Regions from separate parts of the Hyphomicrobium sp. 99 genome, predicted to be linked through region 1. Evidence: riboswitches for the same ligand, from Rfam matches in the RefSeq annotation. Region 1 holds a riboswitch; the other holds the start of a gene.
What was found. A riboswitch is a leader RNA that binds a small molecule or an ion and turns the genes downstream of it on or off. The one in region 1 is predicted to bind cobalamin.
Positions count from the first base shown of each region.

Region 2: it holds a riboswitch for cobalamin, as region 1 does, so the genes downstream of both, G359_RS13330 (TonB-dependent receptor plug domain-containing protein) here and cobW (cobalamin biosynthesis protein CobW) in region 1, are expected to answer to the same signal.

Region 1 is NZ_KQ031382.1:3,573,140-3,587,328, forward strand. Features, by position in the region: gene cobM (precorrin-4 C(11)-methyltransferase) at 1-591, opposite strand, end outside; gene G359_RS17235 (cobalamin biosynthesis protein) at 588-974, opposite strand; gene G359_RS17240 (bifunctional cobalt-precorrin-7 (C(5))-methyltransferase/cobalt-precorrin-6B (C(15))-methyltransferase) at 971-2,194, opposite strand; gene G359_RS17245 (cobalt-precorrin-6A reductase) at 2,212-2,997, shown strand; gene cobJ (precorrin-3B C(17)-methyltransferase) at 2,970-3,725, opposite strand; gene G359_RS17255 (precorrin-2 C(20)-methyltransferase) at 3,722-4,465, opposite strand; gene G359_RS17260 (precorrin-8X methylmutase) at 4,462-5,091, opposite strand; gene cobG (precorrin-3B synthase) at 5,088-6,356, opposite strand; gene cobN (cobaltochelatase subunit CobN) at 6,353-9,622, opposite strand; gene cobW (cobalamin biosynthesis protein CobW) at 9,622-10,659, opposite strand; cobalamin riboswitch at 10,831-11,014, opposite strand; gene cobU (bifunctional adenosylcobinamide kinase/adenosylcobinamide-phosphate guanylyltransferase) at 11,073-11,597, shown strand; gene cobO (cob(I)yrinic acid a,c-diamide adenosyltransferase) at 11,604-12,221, shown strand; gene G359_RS17290 (cobyric acid synthase) at 12,221-13,693, shown strand; gene cbiB (adenosylcobinamide-phosphate synthase CbiB) at 13,677-14,189, opposite strand, start outside.
Region 2 is NZ_KQ031382.1:2,752,394-2,758,008, forward strand. Features, by position in the region: gene G359_RS13320 (adenosylcobinamide amidohydrolase) at 235-990, shown strand; gene G359_RS13325 (hypothetical protein) at 994-1,545, opposite strand; gene G359_RS13330 (TonB-dependent receptor plug domain-containing protein) at 1,628-3,682, opposite strand; cobalamin riboswitch at 3,923-4,148, opposite strand; gene G359_RS13335 (LssY C-terminal domain-containing protein) at 4,352-5,182, shown strand; gene G359_RS13340 (hypothetical protein) at 5,205-5,534, opposite strand.

The sequences.
Region 1 (14,189 bases):
TTCCGGCCACGTCGCGCGATAGACCACGGCCGCCGGGCAATCCGGTCCATAGAAGGGCAAAAGACGCCTGACGACATCTGCAATCGCGTGGATCGAAAGATGCACAGCGAGAGTCGCGCGGGTTGCGGCAAACGCTTCGAGTTGTTCGCTCTCAGGCATTGCCGAAGCACGACCCGATGTCCGTGTTAGCACCACGGATTGCGCAACCTCGGGAAGCGTCAGTTCGCGCGCCAGCACTGCCGACGCGGCGGCAAAGGCCGGCACGCCGGGCGTGATCGTATATTCGATGTTGAGCTGATCGAGACGGCGAAGCTGCTCGCCAAGGGCGCTCCAAATCGACAGGTCGCCGGAATGGAGCCGCGCCACATCCTTGCCCTCACCCGTCGCTTGCTCGATGCGTTGGACGATCTCATCGAGCGTCATCGGCGCCGTATCGACGATTTCAGCACCCTCCGGACAATGCGCCAACAGGGCCTGCGGAACCAATGAACCGGCGTAAAGGCAAACGGGACAACGCGCGATGAGATCGCGTCCGCGCACCGTGATGAGATCTGGGGCGCCAGGACCCGCACCGATGAAATGAACCGTCATTTTGACCGTCCTGTTCGGGGGGCCGATTCCGCCGCCGCGACCGTGATATTGCCGATGACGCGTCTCGGCATGACAAGTCGTGAACCCGGCCCCGCGCTGACCAATGCGGCAGCCTCAGCAATCGAGGTGACGCCAAACATAGACAAAGATCGCTCTGAACGCGTAACGCAGTCCCCACTTCTCTCGCGCAGCGCGATCAACATCAAGGGCCGATAGGAAACAGAGGCTTTCGATGCCGCTGCTTGGACGCGAGCCGCAAAGGTCGCGGTGGCGAGCGTCGCTACCTCATCGCACCCACCCGCATCGCGACGCGCCGCTTCGAGCGCCGCGAAAAAATCATCCGGATGGGCGGAGCTGTTCGCCCCCATGCCGATTGCAATCATGCGTCACCATAAGCCTTTGCGGAAACCCACTGCAAAACGGGCATTGCCGGGCGCCAGGCAGTCAGCTTCCCAACGGGCTCCGCACGTTCGATGCTCAATCGCGTCAACGTTCCACCGTGGCTCTGATAAGCCGCAAGCAAGGCAACCTCGGATTCAAGCGTGACCGCGTTGGCAACGATGCGCCCACCCGGCTTCAACGCATTCCAGCAAACCTCGATGACTTTTCCGCCGGCCGAACCGCAACCGATGAAAACCGCATCCGGCTGAGCGAGACCGCTCAACGCCTCGGGCGCGGCACCGTGGCGAATGTCGAGATGCGGCACACCGAGATTAACGGAATTTCGCACGGCCCTCGCAGCACGTTCTGCGTCACGCTCGATGCCAATCGCCGTGTTCGCCGGATGCGCCAGCAGCCATTCGATGCCGATCGACCCGCTTCCCGCGCCGACGTCCCAGAGCAACTGTCCGGCTCCCGGCTGCAGCGACGACAACGTCACCGCACGGACCTCACGCTTGGTCAGCTGTCCGTCGTTCTCGAAGTAATCATCGGGCAGCCCGGCGGTGTACGGAACCGGCATCGCGCCGGAACGCGCAACGACATCGACAGCAATGATATTCAGCGGATCGACAGCCGCAAAATCAAAATCTTTCGCTCGTACGTCTCTGATGCGCTCACGCGGTCCGCCAAGCGCTTCCATCACGAAGACTGTGCTGTCTCCAAACCCGGCATCGCTCAAAAGCGTCGCGACCTCGCGCGGCGTTTCACCATTGAGCGCGAGAGCCAAAATCCGCCTGCCGTGATGCAAGTGACGGCGGATCAGCGGCGTCAGCCCCTTCATGTTGAGCCCGAGCGTCGTCACGTCCTGCAGCGACCAGCCGAGCCGCGAAGCAGCCAGCGAAAACGTCGAAGGCGCAGGCAGAACCTGCATGTCCTCGATCGGTATCGACCGCGCGAGCGTCGCCCCCGCCCCAAACCAGAACGGATCGCCGGACGCGAGCACAACCACGGGCGTTCCGCGTCGCGCCAGGATCGTCGTAGCCGTTGCGTCGAGCGGCTTCGCCCACTCCATCTTCTCTCCCGGCGTATCGCCAGCGAGATCGAGATGACGCCTTCCGCCGACGACAAGCTCCGCCGCATCGAGCAACCTACAGGCTGCTGGAGACAACCCTGTTCGGCCGTCTTCGCCAATGCCGATGATGGACAACCAGCGTCCGCTCATGGCATTGGGCTCCGAGCATGATGGCAAAATCTGACAGACTGTTGCGTGTATTGCTCCTCGCTGGAACGACCGAGGCGGCGTCTCTCGCACGACGCTTGGCGGATGAGAAAATCGTCGCCGCAACACTGTCGCTCGCGGGCCGCACGGCCAATCCGATTGCGAGTCCCCTGCCCGTTCGCGTCGGCGGCTTCGGAGGCGTCGCGGGATTGTCTGGCTATCTGACAGCCGAGAATATCGATCTCGTCATAGATGCGACGCATCCGTTCGCGGCTCAAATGAGCGGAAACGCAATCGCCGCTGCCGCCGCGGTCGGCATCCCTTTGCTCGCAATCGAGCGGCCGCCGTGGACGCGAGCAGAAGGCGATGACTGGACCGAGTACGACAGCATCGAAGCCGCCATTGCTGGCCTGCCCGCGACGCCACAAGACGTCTTCTCCGGTCTCGGCCGCCAGGCAATCACCGCGCTGAGTAAAGCGCCACAGCATCGTTACGTCATCCGCGTCGTCGATGCGAGCGAACCACCCGCGAACCTTCCCCACGCGACGATCATCGCGGCGCGCGGACCGTTCCGAACGAAAGACGACATCGACCTTTTCAGCCGATGCGGCATCAGCCACGTGCTCGCCAAGAACGCCGGTGGAGATGCCGCCTATTCCAAGATCGAAGCCGCGCGCAAGCTCGGCATCAAAGTTCACATGGTTCGACGACCCGCGATCGCCCCGCGATCGACCGTGACATCCGTGGATGACGCGCTTGCCTGGATCAAAGCCCATCATCAACGTCGCTCCGAACGCGGCGTATAAACCCAAGCGCGCCCATCGCCAGACTTCACCTTACGCGTCGCCCGCGATCCGATGATGACAAGCGTGCGCATATCGCACAGCATATCTGGCGCGCTTCCGAGCGTCGCTACGTCGATCTCTTCGTCTGGCCTTCCGACAGCGCGCGCGAAGACGACAACCGTGTCGGCCGGAAGCACCCCACTCAAGATTTCAAACGCCTGCTTGATCTGCTGTGGACGCGCTTTCGATGCAGGGTTGTAGAGCGCGATGACGAAGTCCGCTTCGGCGGCGAGTCGCAATCGCTTCTCAATTGTCGTCCACGGCTTCAAATTGTCGGAAAGCGAAATTGCGCAAAAGTCATGCCCCAATGGCGCACCGACGCGCGCCGCCGCCGCGAGCATCGCCGTCACGCCGGGCTCGACGCGAATGTCGACGCCATCAGCCGACGCCGGATTGTTCTCGACCGCCTCGTACACTGCCGCCGCCATCGCGAAGACGCCCGGATCTCCGCCAGAAACCATAACGACGCGTTGGCCGCTTGCCGCAAGCGTCAACGCGCGCTCGGCCCTCACAAGCTCTTCGCGATTGTCGGAAGCTTCAAGAATCTGCCCGGGCCGCGCGGTGATGCGATTCACATAGGGCGTGTAGCCGAGAATGATATCCGCAGCCGCGACGGCCTCCGTCGCAGCAGGCGTGACCCAGCCTTCAGGACCGGGTCCAAGGCCGGCGATGACAAGTTGCCCTTTCATGCGATGCGCCGCCCACGGCCACCCGGCAGCAACACGATCGAAAAATAGGGAACCGCGCAATCGCCGAGGTCGGCTAGCGGAACGATCCGTTCGCCCGGCATCGTTCCGCGCTCGACATAAATCGCATCTTGAAAACGCCCCGCATCGGTCAGCGCTTCCTTGATCTTCTGCAAGTTGTGACCAACCTTCATGATGACGGCCGCGTCTGCGCCCTCGAGATGTTTCGCAAGAACCGCGCGATCCAGCGTTCCTGGCAGCACCGTCAATATGTCATCACCGTACGTGATCGGCGCCCGCGCCGCCGTCCAACAGCCAGACATGCCTGTGATGCCCGGTATCACAGTGACCGGATGCGCCGCCTTGATGCGATCGTACATATGCAGAAACGAGCCGTAGAAGAACGGATCGCCCTCGCAGAGAAGCGCCACGTCGCGCCCCTGACCGAGATGCCCCGCAATCGTCTCCGCGCATTGCGAATAAAATTCGCGGATAGCCGAGACATAACCGTCTTCACGAAAATCGATCTCGGTCGTCACCGGATAATCGAACGCCGTCTCAATAACGCTTTCGCAGATATGCGCGCTCGCAATCGTACGCGCGTGACCGGGTCTGCCACTCTTGCGGAAATGCGCGACCACTGGCGCTGCCCCGAGCACGCGCACCGCTTTCAGCGTCATGAGCTCGGGATCACCGGGCCCAAGACCGACACCAAATAGCGTTCCGGACTTGACCTCGTTCATTCGGCCTCACTCGCAAGCGCGTTGACGGCTGCTGCGGCCATGGCGCTACCGCCCTTGCGGCCGCGCACGATAGCGAACGGAACGCGCCCATCGCTAGCAAGCGCCTCTTTAGATTCAATGGCACCCACGAAACCGACCGGCATGCCGATGACCGCCGCGGGCTTCGGTGCCCCTGCGTTCATCATCTCGAGAAGCCGGAACAGCGCTGTCGGAGCGTTGCCGACGACGACAACGGAACCAGCGAGCTGCGGCCGCCAAAGCTCCATCGCAGCCGCCGTCCGCGTATTGCCGATTTCGGCGGCGATCTCCGGAACGCGCGGATCGCGAAGCGTGCAGACGACCGGATTTTTCGCCGGCAATCGTGCGCGCGTAATGCCGTCCGCGACCATCATTGAATCGCAGAGAATGGGCGCACCCTCTGCCAAGGCTGATGCAGCCCTTTGCGCAAAAGTGAGCGACATGATGATGTCGCGCGCGATTTCGACCATGCCGCAGGCATGAATGATCCGCACGGCGACACGCTCTTCCTCCGGCGAGAAACGCGCGAGATCCGCCTCGGCACGAATGATCGCAAACGAATGCGCATAGATCGCCGCGCCGTCTCGAATGTAGTCCTGAACCGTCATGATGCGGATTCCAAAATGAAGCGCGAAACAGCGTTGCCGATATCATCCGCCTCAACGTTTGCCAACGCGATCGGATCTCCCGGCCGGCCGCGGCGTATGAGATCATAGCGCCCCGCGTGAGCGACGAGCGTGAAATCCGCCGCCGACCGCCGCGCACACCCCTTCTCGCAACCGGAGACGTGAACCGAATAGCCGCTCAACGTACCGTTCAGCGCCTCGACCAATCGCCGCGCATCGGCACGCGTGTCCGTGGTCGCATTTCCGCATCCGGGGGATCCAGGACAAACGTCCATCTCCAAGCGAACGTCGTCGTTTGACGTGATCAATCCGGCATCATTGGCTGCTTGAAGAAGCCGTTTGGCGCTCGCGCACTCGCCGACTGCGAAAATGAGAATACGCTGCGAACCTGTGAAGACGTCCTCGAGCTTCACTCCCGCTGCGGATTGGCAGAGCCGCTCGATTTGACCGGCGGCTATGCGTCCAAACGGAAGCCCGATGCCAACTCCAAATACCCGATCGCCCCGCGCAAGCATTCCAGCGGGGGCGGAAACGGCTTCCGCTTTTGGAGACCGAGAAGACGCTTTCAATCCGGCCATCTCGAAAATCTCCGCGGCGCCAAACCGCGCGACGGCATCCTTCATTCGCCTAAGGGTCGCGTGCTCGGCCGCAAGATCGAGAAACGCCAGCGCAAGCCCGCGCGTCGCTTTAATCACCTCGTTCTCCGGCACGACGGCACAAAAATCTGCGGCTTCATCGAGGCCGATGACAAAGCGATCGGCCTCCGATGCCACCATGATATCGGCCGTCCGGCCGCCGACACGTAGCTCCGAATTGCCCGAAAAGCTAAATCCGAATTTTCCCGGAAGCGCCAACAGCCTAGCATCTTCGGCGAGCGCATCCTCGAACCGCGAAGCAAGATCGCGAACATTCCCACGATCGGGATCAACGCTGCACAGCGGATCGACGACGACATTGCGTACCGCCTCGATCGCGGCCGAAGTGTCGATCAAGTCCACGCTACGTAGCGCAGCAATCGCCGGTTCAAAGGTGTCCTCCGATACGCCGCGCAATTGCAAATTGCCGCGATTGGTAAGATCGATCTCACCCGACCCGAAACGCGCCGCCGTTTCCGCGATGGCCCTGAGTGTCGGAACCGAAAACGCCCCCGCACGCGGCCTGACGCGCACGAGCAGCCCGTCACCCGAGCACATCGGCCGAAGCGCGCCGGGACACCATCCTTTGATCAAATGAGCGGGCGCTGTCATTCCGCAGCCTCGCGCGGTTTGCGTGTTCCAGCTCCCAAATCGTTGCGGCGCGGCTGCCAAAGCCCACGCGAAATCGCCTCCGCGAAACGCCGGCGCATCGCGTCCATCGCCGCCGGATTTTCCCGTTCGATGAAGGCCGCGACCGCAGGATCGCCGAGGTACGCGTTGTAGAGCCGTTCGAAACCGCCATTATCGACAGCCGACGCAGTCGCGGCGAACGCGAACGCCGCATCGACACTTTGCGCCATCTCCGCTGCGCCACGAAAGCCGTGGCGCATCTGCCCTTCAATCCAGCGCGTATTGGCGGCGCGACCGTGAATGACGCGCGCGCATTCCTCTTGAAGCGTGCGGACGCGTGGCGTCTCCGGCGCAGCCGTATCGCCATGATAGAGCGCGACATCGCTGTTGCCGACCGCGGATGCAGCCGCAGCGAAGCCGCCTTCGTGGGCCGCGAAATCGCCGCCGGTCAGAAGATCGATCTCGCTATGGTCTTGGACGTGAACGAACGCATCAGCGGCCTTCACGCGATCCTTGAAATCTTCTCCCGCCTCGGCACCAGCCGCCTCATTGCGATAGCTGTGAGCCGAACTCTCGAGGTAAGCCCCGCCGAGGTCTTCGCGTTTCGACCAATCGCCGCGATCGATGTGCTGCATCACGCCTGAGCCGTAACTGCCATCGGCCGGGCCGAAAATGCGATCGATCCTCCCATTCTCGCCATGCGCCGAGCGCAACGGATTATCAGTCTCGTCTTCCGCTAAACCCGCAACAAGCGATACGGCGCTATCGAAAAGCGCGAGCTGTGCACCGAACATATCGCGAAAAAGCCCGGAAATGCGCAACGTCACGTCAACGCGCGGCCGGCCGAGTTCAGCCAACGCTTCCGTCTCGATACCAGTGACACGGTAGGAGCGATGATCCCAAACCGGCCGGACGCCGAGCAAAGCCAGCGCCGTCGCAAGCTCTTCCCCGCCCGTGCGCAGCGTTGCACTTCCCCAAAGGTCGAGCACGATAGCGCGCGGCCAATCACCGTGGTCGCCGACATATCGGTCGAGAATGGCCTTTGCCGCGCGCCGCCCGTTGGCCCAGGCGGTCGGTGTCGGAACGCTGCGCGGATCAACGCTATAGAGATTGCGCCCGGTCGGCAGAACGTCGGAGCGCCCGCGGCTCGGCGCACCCGCAGGCCCGGGCTCGATGAACTTTCCGTCGAGCGCGCGAACAATCGCATCGAGTTCGGTATCGTCGAGCACATGCAAACCGTCGCGGATCGCAAGCTCTTTCACATCGCAAAGAAACGCGTCGATGCGCATCAGCGCATCGGCGGGTGACATGCCGGCTTCGAGACCGCAGCGCTCCGCAATCCCGGCGCGAAAAGCGGCATCGACGATCTGTCCAGACAAAACCTTTCGCCGCCTCGGATCCAGTCCATCCGCAGACGAGAATTCATCGACGAGCTGTTCGAGATCGCTCAAATCTCCCGACAGTCCCGCCTCGATCATCGGCGGCGGACGGTGTCCGAGCGTCACGGCGGCAAGCCTGCGCTTTGCCTGCGCCGCTTCGCCCGGATCGTTGACGATGAACGGATAGATCATCGGCACCGGCCCGAGCAGTGCGCGTGGCGCGCAGGCTTCGCTTCCCGCAATGGCCTTGCCCGGCAGCCATTCGAGCGTGCCGTGCGCGCCGAGATGGATCAGCGCATCGATCTTCGCGACGTGTCTGAGCCAGAGATAGAACGCGACATAGCTATGCCGCGGCGGTGTGGAAGGATCGTGATACTGCGCCTTCCGGTCCTGAACCTGCCCACGCTCCGGCTGCAACCCGATCAGGAAATTTCCGAACTCCGCAGCTCGAAACGAAAAGGCGCCGTCGGCAGCAAAGCTGTCAGCCTCCGGTTCACCCCACGCCTCCGTAACGCTATCGCGGAAGGCATCGGGAAGCTGAGCAAAGGCCGCGCGATAATCTTCGAGCGACCACCGAACCGCCGGCGCATCGTCACCAAGTTGCCGAACGAGATCCTGCGAGCCCGCCGGACGAGCGGAAATCGCGTAACCTTCGTCAATCAATCGCGCCGCGATTTTGCAGGCGCTTTCGAGCCCATCGAGCCCGACGGCGTGCGCGATTTGATCCGGCCGTCCCGGATAAGTCGATAGCAGCAACGCGACGCGGCGCGTCTGCCGCGGCGACGTTCTCAGTTTCGCCCAGGCGCTCGCAAGGTCCGCGACGTGTTCGACGCCCGTCTCGTACGATGCATGCCGGAAAAGCGACATCCCGAGATCGCGACCGAGATCGTCCTCCTGCTTGAACGACACGACGCCTGCAAAAAGCCGCCCATCGAGTTCGGGTAGAACGACATGCATCGCGAGATCGGATGCGCCGAGCCCGCGCTGCGATTTCTCCCACGCAGCGCTCGATGAATTCGCGAGCGCGACTTGCAGAACCGCACAGTCGCATCGGTCGAGCGGAGAGCCCTCTGCGCCATCGCGAGCGGCAAACGCCGTTGCATTGATGACGACGCTCGGGCGCACCCGGGCGAGTTCGCTTACGAGCCACGCCGCCGCTTCCGGCGCCTTCAGGCTAGGCACGTACAAGGCAGTCGTCGAAAGGCCGCGATGATCGAGAGCATCAATCAGCGCGTCGATGGGTGCAACATCGCCCGCGAGCAAATGCGAGCGATAGAAAACGACAGCCGCTGCTCCACAATTGTCCGTCGAGGTCGCACTTTCGCGATAAATTCCATAAGTCGGTATGACGGACGGCTCAGCAATGCGCGCATCCTGTCCTTCGGCCCGGGATAACAGCCCCTGCAGCGCCGCGCGCGTATTCTCGACGCCGCCCTGATCGAGCAACGCTCCGAGACGCGTGAGATCCTCCGCTTCAATCGTGGAGAGCGCGGCAAGCCGAATGTCGGGACGGCCGTCGCCCGGCACGATGGCCAACGCAATCCCAAGCTCGCGGCAGCGCTTGCCGATCTGCTCGCCGCCATAGCGCCAGTAATCGAGGCCACCGAGCAACCGGATCAGAACGGCCTTCGTGCCTTTGAGCGTCGTATCCGCAAAGAGATCGACCGACATCGGATGGCGCAGCGCATTGAGATTGGCGACGCGGAGGCTCGGCCGTTCACCGGCCGCAACCGAACGGAACGCCGCTGCCGTCATCGCCAAATCGGAATCGGAGAACGAAAGAAAAATGATATCGGCGGGCGCAAGTCCGAGATCCTGAGGCGCGGCGGCCTCATCGAGATCTCGGCTCTCGCGAACGACGATGTGCATTAGGCTGCGCCTGTCAGTGTCCTGGTGATGCTCTCGCGGTCGAGCCCCTTCTGACCGATGACGACGAGCTTTCCAACGCGCGCCTCGCCGTCTCGCCAAGCGCGCTCGTACCGCGTATCGACGCGTTCACCCACACCCTGCAACAAGAGCCGCATCGGCTTGCCATCGATCGCAGCGAAGCCCTTTATGCGTAGCACGTCGTGCGCATTCGCAATCGCCTTCGCGCGCGTCGCAAGATCGGCGGGCGACGCGACAGCTGGCACTTCGACAATGAACGTTTCGAAATCGTCGTGATCGTGATCCGGCTCGTTGTCGTGATGCGACGGACGGGCGGCGAGATCGTTCTCGGCGGCCGCCGAAAGCCCCAGCAGCACGCTCGCGGGCACACGGCCCTCGCGCGTCGCCACGATTTTGATGGCGCGGGGAACGCCGCTTCGGATCTCTTCAATGATCTGGTCCGCCTCTTCGGCCGACATGAGATCAGTCTTGTTCAACACAACGAGATCGGCGCAGAGAAGCTGATCCTCGTAGACCTCCTCCAGCGGATTTTCATGATCGACGGAGGGGTCGGCCTCGCGCTGCGCCGCGACCTTCACCGGATCATCGGCGAACCGGCCGGCCTTGACGGCCGGACCATCGACCACGGTCACGACGCCGTCGACCGTCACGCGATTGCGGATATCCGGCCATTCGAACGCTTTGACCAGCGGCTTCGGCAATGCGAGGCCCGACGTCTCGACGATGATGTGCTCGGGCGGCGGATTAAGCGATAACAAAGCTTCGAGCGTCGGCACGAAATCGTCTGCGACCGTGCAGCAAAGGCAACCGTTCGTCAGCTCGACGATGTTCTCTTCGGGGCAATTCTCGATACCGCACGAACGAAGAATGGCGCCATCGACACCGACATCGCCGAATTCATTGACAATCAATGCCAGACGGCGGCCTTCGGCATTCTCGATCGCGTGCCGCACGAGCGTCGTCTTACCAGCGCCGAGAAAACCCGTGACGATGGTGACAGGCACCTTGCGCGCGCTCATTGAAAGAACTCCGAGGACATGTGGACGCCGGCGCGCGGATACTGCCGGGACGCGAAAGCTTCCATGTGAGCCTCCGCAATGAATTCACGCGCATGTTGGGATGGCGCGCAATGGCGTGCGCGAAGCATTCTGAAGTGCATGTTAACCTTTCTCGCCCCACCGGCGACGGTCTGAATAATTTTCTAAGACGGCAGGTCTCCTGGCTCGCGGGTCTCAGCGTCTGGCGACCTTCCCGGGTATTGCCCAGTGGTCATATCGCCAGCGCTCACCGCTTACAGTTGCGGGGGCAGCTGCGGAGTAAATACCGCATTCCCTTAGAACCCTCTTGCGAGGGACCGTCCTCACCATCGATAAGTGAGCGACTATGCTTCGTCAATCGCCATCGCGTACCCGAAACCGCCCGAAAGCTGCCCATGCCGACGACATCCTTGCCGCAGCTGACATTGGTCCTCGGAGGGGCGCGCTCCGGCAAAAGCCTGTATGCCGAACGGCTTGTGACGAGCCTCCCCGGACCTTGGGCCTACATCGCCACGGCCGAAGCCTTTGACGGGGAGATGACCGAGCGGATCAAAGGGCATCAAAGCCGCCGGAGCAGCGGCTGGGTTCAGCACGAAACGCCTCTCGACATCGCCGACACCCTGGCGAACCGGACATCTGAGCTGCCGTCCCTCGTCGATTGCTTGACCTTGTGGGTTTCGAACTTGATGCACGCGGAACGTTCCATTCCCGATGCCACCGAGGAGTTGATCTCAGCTCTCTCAAAGCGGATCGCGCCTTGCGTCATTGTTTCGAACGAGGTGGGTCTCGGCATCGTGCCGGAGAACGCGCTCGCCCGCGCGTTTCGCGATGAGGCCGGACGCCTCAACCAGAAAATCGCAGCGGTCGCGGACAAAGTTGTTTTTGTCGCTGCTGGCCTGCCGCTGACTTTGAAAGGCTGACGAAAGGTGACCAGCGATCCGACGATCGACGAGGCCGAACGCCATAAGGCCAAGATGGCAAAGCGCAAAGCCGTGCAAGATGCCGAGGTCGCCTCGAAGGCGATCGAGAAAGGCGTCCTCCTCGTCCACACCGGCCCCGGAAAGGGCAAGTCGACGGCCGCGTTCGGATTGGTCTTGCGCGCACTCGGACACGGCTGGCGCGTCGGCGTCGTGCAATTCATCAAGGGCGCGTGGGCAACAGGCGAACGCGACGCACTTCGCATGTTTGGGGACCAGGTCTCCTGGCACACGATGGGCGAAGGCTTCACGTGGGAAACCCAGGATAAAGCGCGCGATATCGCGGCGGCAGAGCGCGCCTGGGCGAAGGCGAAAGAGCTGATGGCCGATCCGTCCATCCGCCTTCTCATCCTCGACGAACTCAACATCGCGCTTCGTTACGACTACCTTCCGCTTGACGACGTCATCGAAACGCTCCGCGCGCGCCGGGCGGATCTCCACGTCGTCGTAACGGGCCGCAACGCCAAACCGGAATTGATCGCGATCGCCGATGGCGTGACCGAAATGGCCGCCGTGAAACATCACTTCGCGGCTGGCATCAAAGCGCAGGAAGGCATCGAGTTCTAATGCCAGCGCGCGCCCTGATGTTTTCAGGCACAGGCTCGGATGTCGGCAAATCGCTGATGGTGGCGGGCCTTTGTCGCCTCCTCGCAAACCGCGGCATCCGCGTCCTACCGTTCAAGCCGCAGAACATGTCGAACAACGCCGCCGTGACAGCCGATGGCGGTGAGATCGGCCGCGCGCAAGCACTTCAGGCACGCGCCGCCCGTGTCGCGCCGTCAGTGCACATGAACCCGGTCCTTCTCAAACCCGAAAGCGAAACGGGCGCCCAGATCGTCGTGCAAGGCAAGATGATCGGCTCTGCGAGAGCCCGCGAGTTCCAAGCGAAAAAACCCGAGCTTCTACCGGCGGTTCTCGAAAGCTTCGGCCGTCTGAAAGCGGATGCCGATATCGTTCTCGTCGAAGGCGCAGGCAGCGCCTCGGAGATCAATCTCCGGAAAAACGACATTGCGAACCTTGGTTTCTCACGCGCGGCGGGAGTGCCGGTGATTCTGATCGGCGACATCGATCGCGGTGGCGTCATCGCCAGTATCGTTGGAACCGAGCGCGTTCTCGATCCGGACGATGCGGCAATGATCCGAGGATTCATTGTCAACAAGATGCGCGGAGACGCCACGCTCTTCGCCGACGGCATGGCGGCGATTGCGAAGATGACGGGATGGGCGCCTCTCGGCCTCGTGCCATTCTTCAACGACGCGCGAAAGCTTCCCGCTGAGGACGCCCTCGCCCTGCGCGATCTCGCGAAAGCATCGAAATCGAACGCGGGCGTAAAGCTCCGCATCGCGGTGCCGGTACTGCCGCGCATTTCGAATTTCGACGACCTCGATCCGTTACGCGGCGAGCCGAGCATCGCCGTGAATATGATCGAACCCGGCCGCCCCATTCCGGCGGATGCGGACCTCATCCTCCTCCCCGGCTCGAAAGCGACAATCGATGATCTAGCGGCACTCCGCGCCGAAGGCTGGGATATCGATATCAAAGCTCACGTACGTCGCGGCGGCCGCGTCCTCGGACTTTGCGGCGGCTATCAGATGCTAGGGAAGCGCATTTCCGATCCTGCCGGCATCGAGGGCCCGCGGCGGACCGTCGAAGGCCTAGGTCTGCTCGACGTCGAGACGGAATTCGGAACCGAGAAAACGCTCGCAGCCGTCACGGGAACGCTCAACGCAAAAGGGGCACCCTTTCAAGGCTATGAAATGCACGTCGGCCGAACCTCGGGGCCAGACACAGCGCGCCCGATCCTGACATTCGCCGATGGCCGGAGAGACGGAGCAACATCACCGGACGGCCGCGTCGCCGGATGCTATGTCCACGGAATTTTCGCCTCCGACGCGGCGCGCGCGGCTATTCTTGGAACCTTCGGCGTCGAAGCATCCAGCAACAGCTACGAAGCCGAAATCGATGATATTCTCGATAGCTTCGCCGAGCATCTCGCCCGGCATGTAGCGATCGACGATCTTCTCAGCCTCGCAAAATGAAGGCGAAGAGCAGCAGCGTCGTAATCATGATGCCCCACGCAATCGTCGCCAACCGAAGCGCCGAGTAAATATCGTCCGCTGTCAGTTCGCGGCGGCCATTGCCCATATAGGCATCCTCGACGCGCACATCGCCATAAACTTTCGGACCGTTGAGCTTGAACCCCAGCGCTCCCGCCATCGCGCTTTCCGCCCAACCGGCATTGGGTGACCGATGTTTCGAAGCATCTCGAGACATCGCCTCGAGCGCGCTGGCCGGCGATGCGCCCGGGATGAAGAGAGCCGCAGCGGCGAACATCAATCCGGTCAGCCGCGACGCCGGCAGATTGACGAGATCGTCGAGCCGCGCCGCCGCCCATCCGAACGCCTCATGCCGCTTCGTCCGATGACCAATCATGCTGTCGGCCGTGTTGATCGCCTTGTAAACGGCGAGACCCGGCAGCCCGAAAAAGGCGAACCAGAACACCGGCGCGACGATGCCGTCGGACGCATTCTCGGC
Region 2 (5,615 bases), 830 kb from region 1:
CCGTAGCTGTCGGCGTCTTGATGGCTCGACGGCTGCTGGGGGTTTGGATTATCTGAGCGGGCGTGTTCCGATGACCGCCCGCGCAGAAGCTCTTCGACCTGCTGGACCCAACCCTCTGCGGTTGGCAACTGCCAAGACCTCCGCTAGATCCTTTTGCTCCCAGCGCGAGATGAACTTCGGACGACGTGACCCTGTTCACGCGCAGTTCCATGTATAATCGGGGCACGCCGATCGATGCGGAATATCGAAATAGGATATGTGTCGGGTCAGACCGACGAGCGAACCGAAGCTCATGCGACGACTTCCCTGAACCTTCCCTTTGTTCTCACGCACCAAACACGGATCCTGCTCGCAAACTTCGATGAGCCTCAGCGGATGCTGAGTTGGTCGCTGACGAAGCCCGGCTTTCAAATCGCCCGGCAAGTGGCTTGGATCGAACTCCGCGATGCCGATCTGCCTGCCGATCAAGACGCCGAGGATGTCATCGCCAGCCGTATCGCGAAAGTCGGGCTAACCGAGGCGGTGTCTCTGATCACCTCGCGCGACATCAGTCGGCATCACGTATCGCGGGTCGCCGTCGAAGATACCGTCGCGGCATGCATCAGCACTGTCGGACTCTCAAACGGCGAGCGCGTTGGGCAACGCTTCGCACCGCCCGGCACTCCGCTCGGCACCATCAACACGATGGTTCATGCATCGGTACCGCTTTCGGACGCGGCATTGATCGAGGCGATCACGATAGCCGCTGAAGCGAGAACCGCCGCCATTTTGGATTCTGAAGTACGCCGATCGGGCGTGGCAATCACTGGCACGGGAACGGATTGCATCATCGTTGCGGCGCCGCTCGGCGGCTCGGTGCGGTTCGCTGGTCTACATACTGCCGCCGGCGAAGCGATCGGTGCAGCCGTCTACAATGCAATACGCGACGGCATAGCCGCATGGCTCCAGGATACGGAGACCATGCAGCTAGCCGTCGGCATTGAAAGCTAGCGCTTATGCCATTGCGGGCGTAGCAGCCTCGGGCTTGATCAAGGAAATCGCGACAGCGGCACGATGCAACACAAGCAAACCGGCGAACGAGGCAAGATTGATCAGAAGAACGCGCTCTACGACGGCCATTGAGAAGGCTTCATCCGACGATCCGAGGATGAAACCGGCTCCGTAAAGCGCCGCCTCGTACGCAGCGAAAGCCGCGAGGAATGCACCGGCCAGCGCAACAAGCGACGATCCTGTCGCGACCGAAACAGCGCGCGCTCCCAAGAATGCAGCAATGCTTGCGACGCCGATGGCCGCGCCCCAAGCGAAGGAATCTGCCGTCAGCGGATAATCGAGAAGTCCATAACCGACGATCTGGTTCGAGAGCCAAGCCGCGGCGACCAACGCCAAACCCTCTCCGCTCTTCATTTTTGATCCGGCAAGCGCGCCGATGGCAGCGAGCGGCGCCGCGCAAGCGAAGGCCAAGCTGCCACCAATGCTGAGTGCGGCGATCAAAGCGATCCAAAGCCCGGTCGCGGCGTTGTCATTGGTGAGCGTCTTCAAGGTCATGCGATGTCTCCTAGTTTGTCGGATATTAGCACACAGGCAATGCAAGGCGAGAGGGCGTGTAACGGCCCCCTCGCCCGGAATTTCAGTTCGTGAACCGAAGACCGCCGTAGACGCCGATGCCGGTGCCTTCGAAGCCGTTCGGATTTTCGTAGCGCTTGTCGAAGAGGTTATCGATCCGCCCAAAGAGGCTGACGCCTTCCTTGAGCTTATAGTCGGCAGCCACGTTGACCAGCGTGAACCCAGGCTGCGTAATAGTCGCGTAAGTTGAGCGGTCGATATCGGCCGTCTCGCCGATGTAGACCAGCGAAGCCGTCAACAAGAGCGGATCGTAGGGTATCCATCCTGCCTGGAGGCTCGCCTTATTCCGGGGACGGCGAAGAAGCTGCGTGTGCGTATCTTCGTTGGTTGCTTCCGTATAAGTGTAGTCGGCTCGGACGCGAAGGCTATCCGTGATGTCCGCCGATGCAAAGACCTCAACACCGGATGTCTTCGCCTTGCCGACATTCACGTAGGTCCAATGGCCGGAATCGAAGCCCGAATTGATCAGGTTTGTGATGTCATTGTAGAAGTATATTGCGCCGAATTGAGCCCGGCCTTTGAAAATGGACTGCTCGAAGCCGGCATCCATGCCAAGGCTTTCCTCGGGGGCAAGGTCGGGATTGCCTTGCGACCACGGCGAAACCATGAATCGTTGATAGAGCGTCGGCGCTTTGAACCCAGTGCCGACGCTGCCCTTCAGTTTTGTGCCCGTCGCTTCGATCAAGTAAGCTGGTGCGACGCGCCACGTCGTATGACCGCCAAAGTTTTCGTTGTCGTCATAGCGCACGTTGCTGACGAGGAAGAAGTTCCGGAAGATTTCCGATTGCAGCTCCACGAACCCGGCGCGGTTCCATTCCTCGGCGGACAATGGTCCATTGCCGTCCCAATTGTCGAGGTGTCCGCGCTGATGCTCGGCGCCGGTCACGATCGTATAACCCGGCGCCACGCGAAGAACGCTACGCCAGTCGTATTTCACGCGTTCGCCGTCGTTGGAGCTTCTGCCCCATGTGGTATCGTTGTTGTCCGACTGAAGATTGGCGTAGTTGATGCCGAAGTAGTTGGTCAGGTTGCCGCCGAGCGTCTTCCACACGACTTCGCCGCGAGTATAGAACTGCTCATAATCCGAGCGCGACAGTGACGAATTGGGGTGGCTCGGATAGCCTGAATCATCGCCGGTGAAATGTAGCGTCGCATCCGTATAGCGGCTGACGAAATTCACCGTGACGTCCTTTGTCACGTCAACGCCGATCTTTGTCGAATACGTCCAATTGTCGTAACGGCTGCTGTGGTGTTCTTCGCCCGGCAACAGAAGATCGAACGGCGTCACAGGCGTATCGTCGGCTCGAAAATGCGAAACGCTGAATGAGTAGTTGTAGCGATCCGTCCCGCCGCTGATGCTCGTCGCCTGGTTGAACGTACCGAACGAGCCGCCTTCTACCATTCCGGTGGCTTTAGGCGGTCCCTTGCCCGCTTTCGTGTAGATGGCGATGACGCCGCCCAAAGCGTCCGCGCCGTAAAGGCCGCTCTGCGGGCCGCGCAAGACTTCGACGCGTTCGATGTCCGTCGTCAGCACCTGACCGAAATCGAAGGAACGGTTGGAATTGCTCGGGTCGCTGACGTCGATGCCGTCGATCAAAACCTTCGTGTGATTTGAATTTGTTCCGCGCATGAAGACCGACGTAAGGCCGCCGGGACCACCCGTTTGCACGACGTTGAGACCCGGCACGCTTTTCAGAACATCTGGCAGCGTGCGGCGCTGCTGCGCTTGGATTTCCTTTGATGTGATGACGGTAACCGAGCTTGCGATCTGCTCGACGGGCGAGACGATGCCCGTCGGCGAAACGGCCACATCCGAATTGTCGATATCACGCGCCGTTCCAGTGGCACCTCCGCCTGAAGCCCGAGGCGTCGAACTTTGCTGAGCGGCACTTGGCGCCTTCTTGTTCGGTTTCGGATCTGTGTCCGCAGTCACGGTGACAGCAGGAAGCTCGGTGTTAGGTGATGTCGGCACCTCAGCGTCCGCTTCGAGCGCAGAAAATGATGATAGCGTGCAGAGAAGCGTCGCACGCGTAGTGCGGCGCATGAAGGCGCGTAGCATGATGACCCCCGTCGTAAGACGATGAGGGTGGATCGCCCCACAGGCGCGCCGGCAAAAGGCTCAGTGGGACACACGCGCACGTCTTCGTTCACGCCCCCGAAGGATCGTGTTCAAACTGACGTTCGCGCGCAGAATTTCATCCGCTTAGCGCAACGACCTGCATGACCTGACGTGGCTCCCCACCGGTTGACACATCAGCCGCCGCTACGGGTTTCCGTCCTACCGCGCCCCACGCACGGAAGATGGGCAGCTTGTGCTGGCAGGTCTCCTGACTCACGGCTCAGGCGTCTTCTCCGTCCTTCCCGAGGATCTCGATCTGAGACCGTCAGTGGCTTATTCGGAGCCGACTCGCCGCTTACAGTTGCGGGGGCAGTCTCGGCATTGACGCCAAAGGCGTCGCACCGTGTTCCCATTTTCACCACCTGGGCGACTTCACCCCGATGGAACCATCACGCAGCAATAAACACACATTCGACGATAATGAGTCAATGCAGCAAAGCTGTCACACCGCGCACCCTGATGGCACGAAGAAAATCGACGCCCGCACGTCAACGCGTTCCCACCGACTTGCCCCTGCTTGGCTCGATTTTTACAATTGCTTCTAGAATAAGCGAATAGACCTGATCGTTCGAAGACTAGATTGGGAACGCCGCCGGGAGAGAATAGAAAATGCGGTTAGCAATTCGCACATTGCAGCGGATAGCTATCTTCGGCCTCGGCGTCTTGAGCGTCTGGTTGATCGTAGATGTCTTTGAATTGGTGGACCGCCGGCTACCGTGGATCCTCGCCGTAAGCGCCACTTACATCATCGGCGCGTATCTCATACTCCCTCGCGCGGTTCGCATGGGACTGAAGATTCTTCAGCGCCAGCACGTGCCGAGCTTCACGATCACGGGAGATGGCTTGCCTGGCGATCCCGTGAACTTGGCATTGGCCGGCACCGCCACTCAGCTTCGCTCTGCATTCGCGAGCGCTGGTTGGGTGGAAGCGGATCCGCTGAATATCGCCAGCTCGTGGCGGATGGTCCAAGCATTCGTGCTCAACACCTCATACCCTGCCGCACCATTCAGTACGCTCTATCTTTTTGGACGCGGTCAAGACATCGGCTTTCAAAAGGCAATCGATAACAGTCCGCGCAAGCGCCACCATGTTCGCTTCTGGGCCCAGAGCCTCGCGAATGCCGAGACGGACTGGAGCTCAGCCGCCTTCTGGCTGAACGACGAGCGCCCGGCCGACGACCAACACGTGCTCTGGGTAGGAGCCGGCACCAAGGATACCGGGCTGTCTTTGACGCGCCTGACGTTCCAGATGACACACGCCACCGACTCCGACACCAACGCGGAGCGGAATTACATCGTCGAGGAACTGAGCCAGTGCGGCGTGATCGGAAAAGTGACCAACTATCAGACCGGCGACGAGCTGATCACGAAGCACGTCAACCACTACATCACCGACGGCGACATCGCTGTCGCCGAGATCGAAACAACATCATTGCGATGAAAGCAGATATCGCTACCGCATACTAGCGTATCTGGTTCTGCTCCTGCGTTGTGATGGGCTGATCCGGCCCTTTGGATGCGCCCGGATCGACGTCAGGGGACGCGGAATTATTTAGCTGGTCTTTTTCCTGCTTTGTAATGGACTCACTCGGCCCCTTCTGTGACGAATCTGGCAGAACATCCGGAGACGCCGAATTCCCGAACTGCTCTTTCTCCAGCTTTTGCACGGACTGTGCATGCACTGGTGAAATTGCGAGCTGCGCCGCCACGACCGAAGCCGCCAAGAGCACTTGTTTGCTGTTTATCGCCATGAATTTCACTCCATAAACAAAACGAATAAGCTTCGTTCTCACGCAGCGAAATCGAAGGCTAAGAATGCCGTCGAATTCGATCTGGTCTCTTCATCCCTGCCAGGATCGAACGGAGCTTTCTAA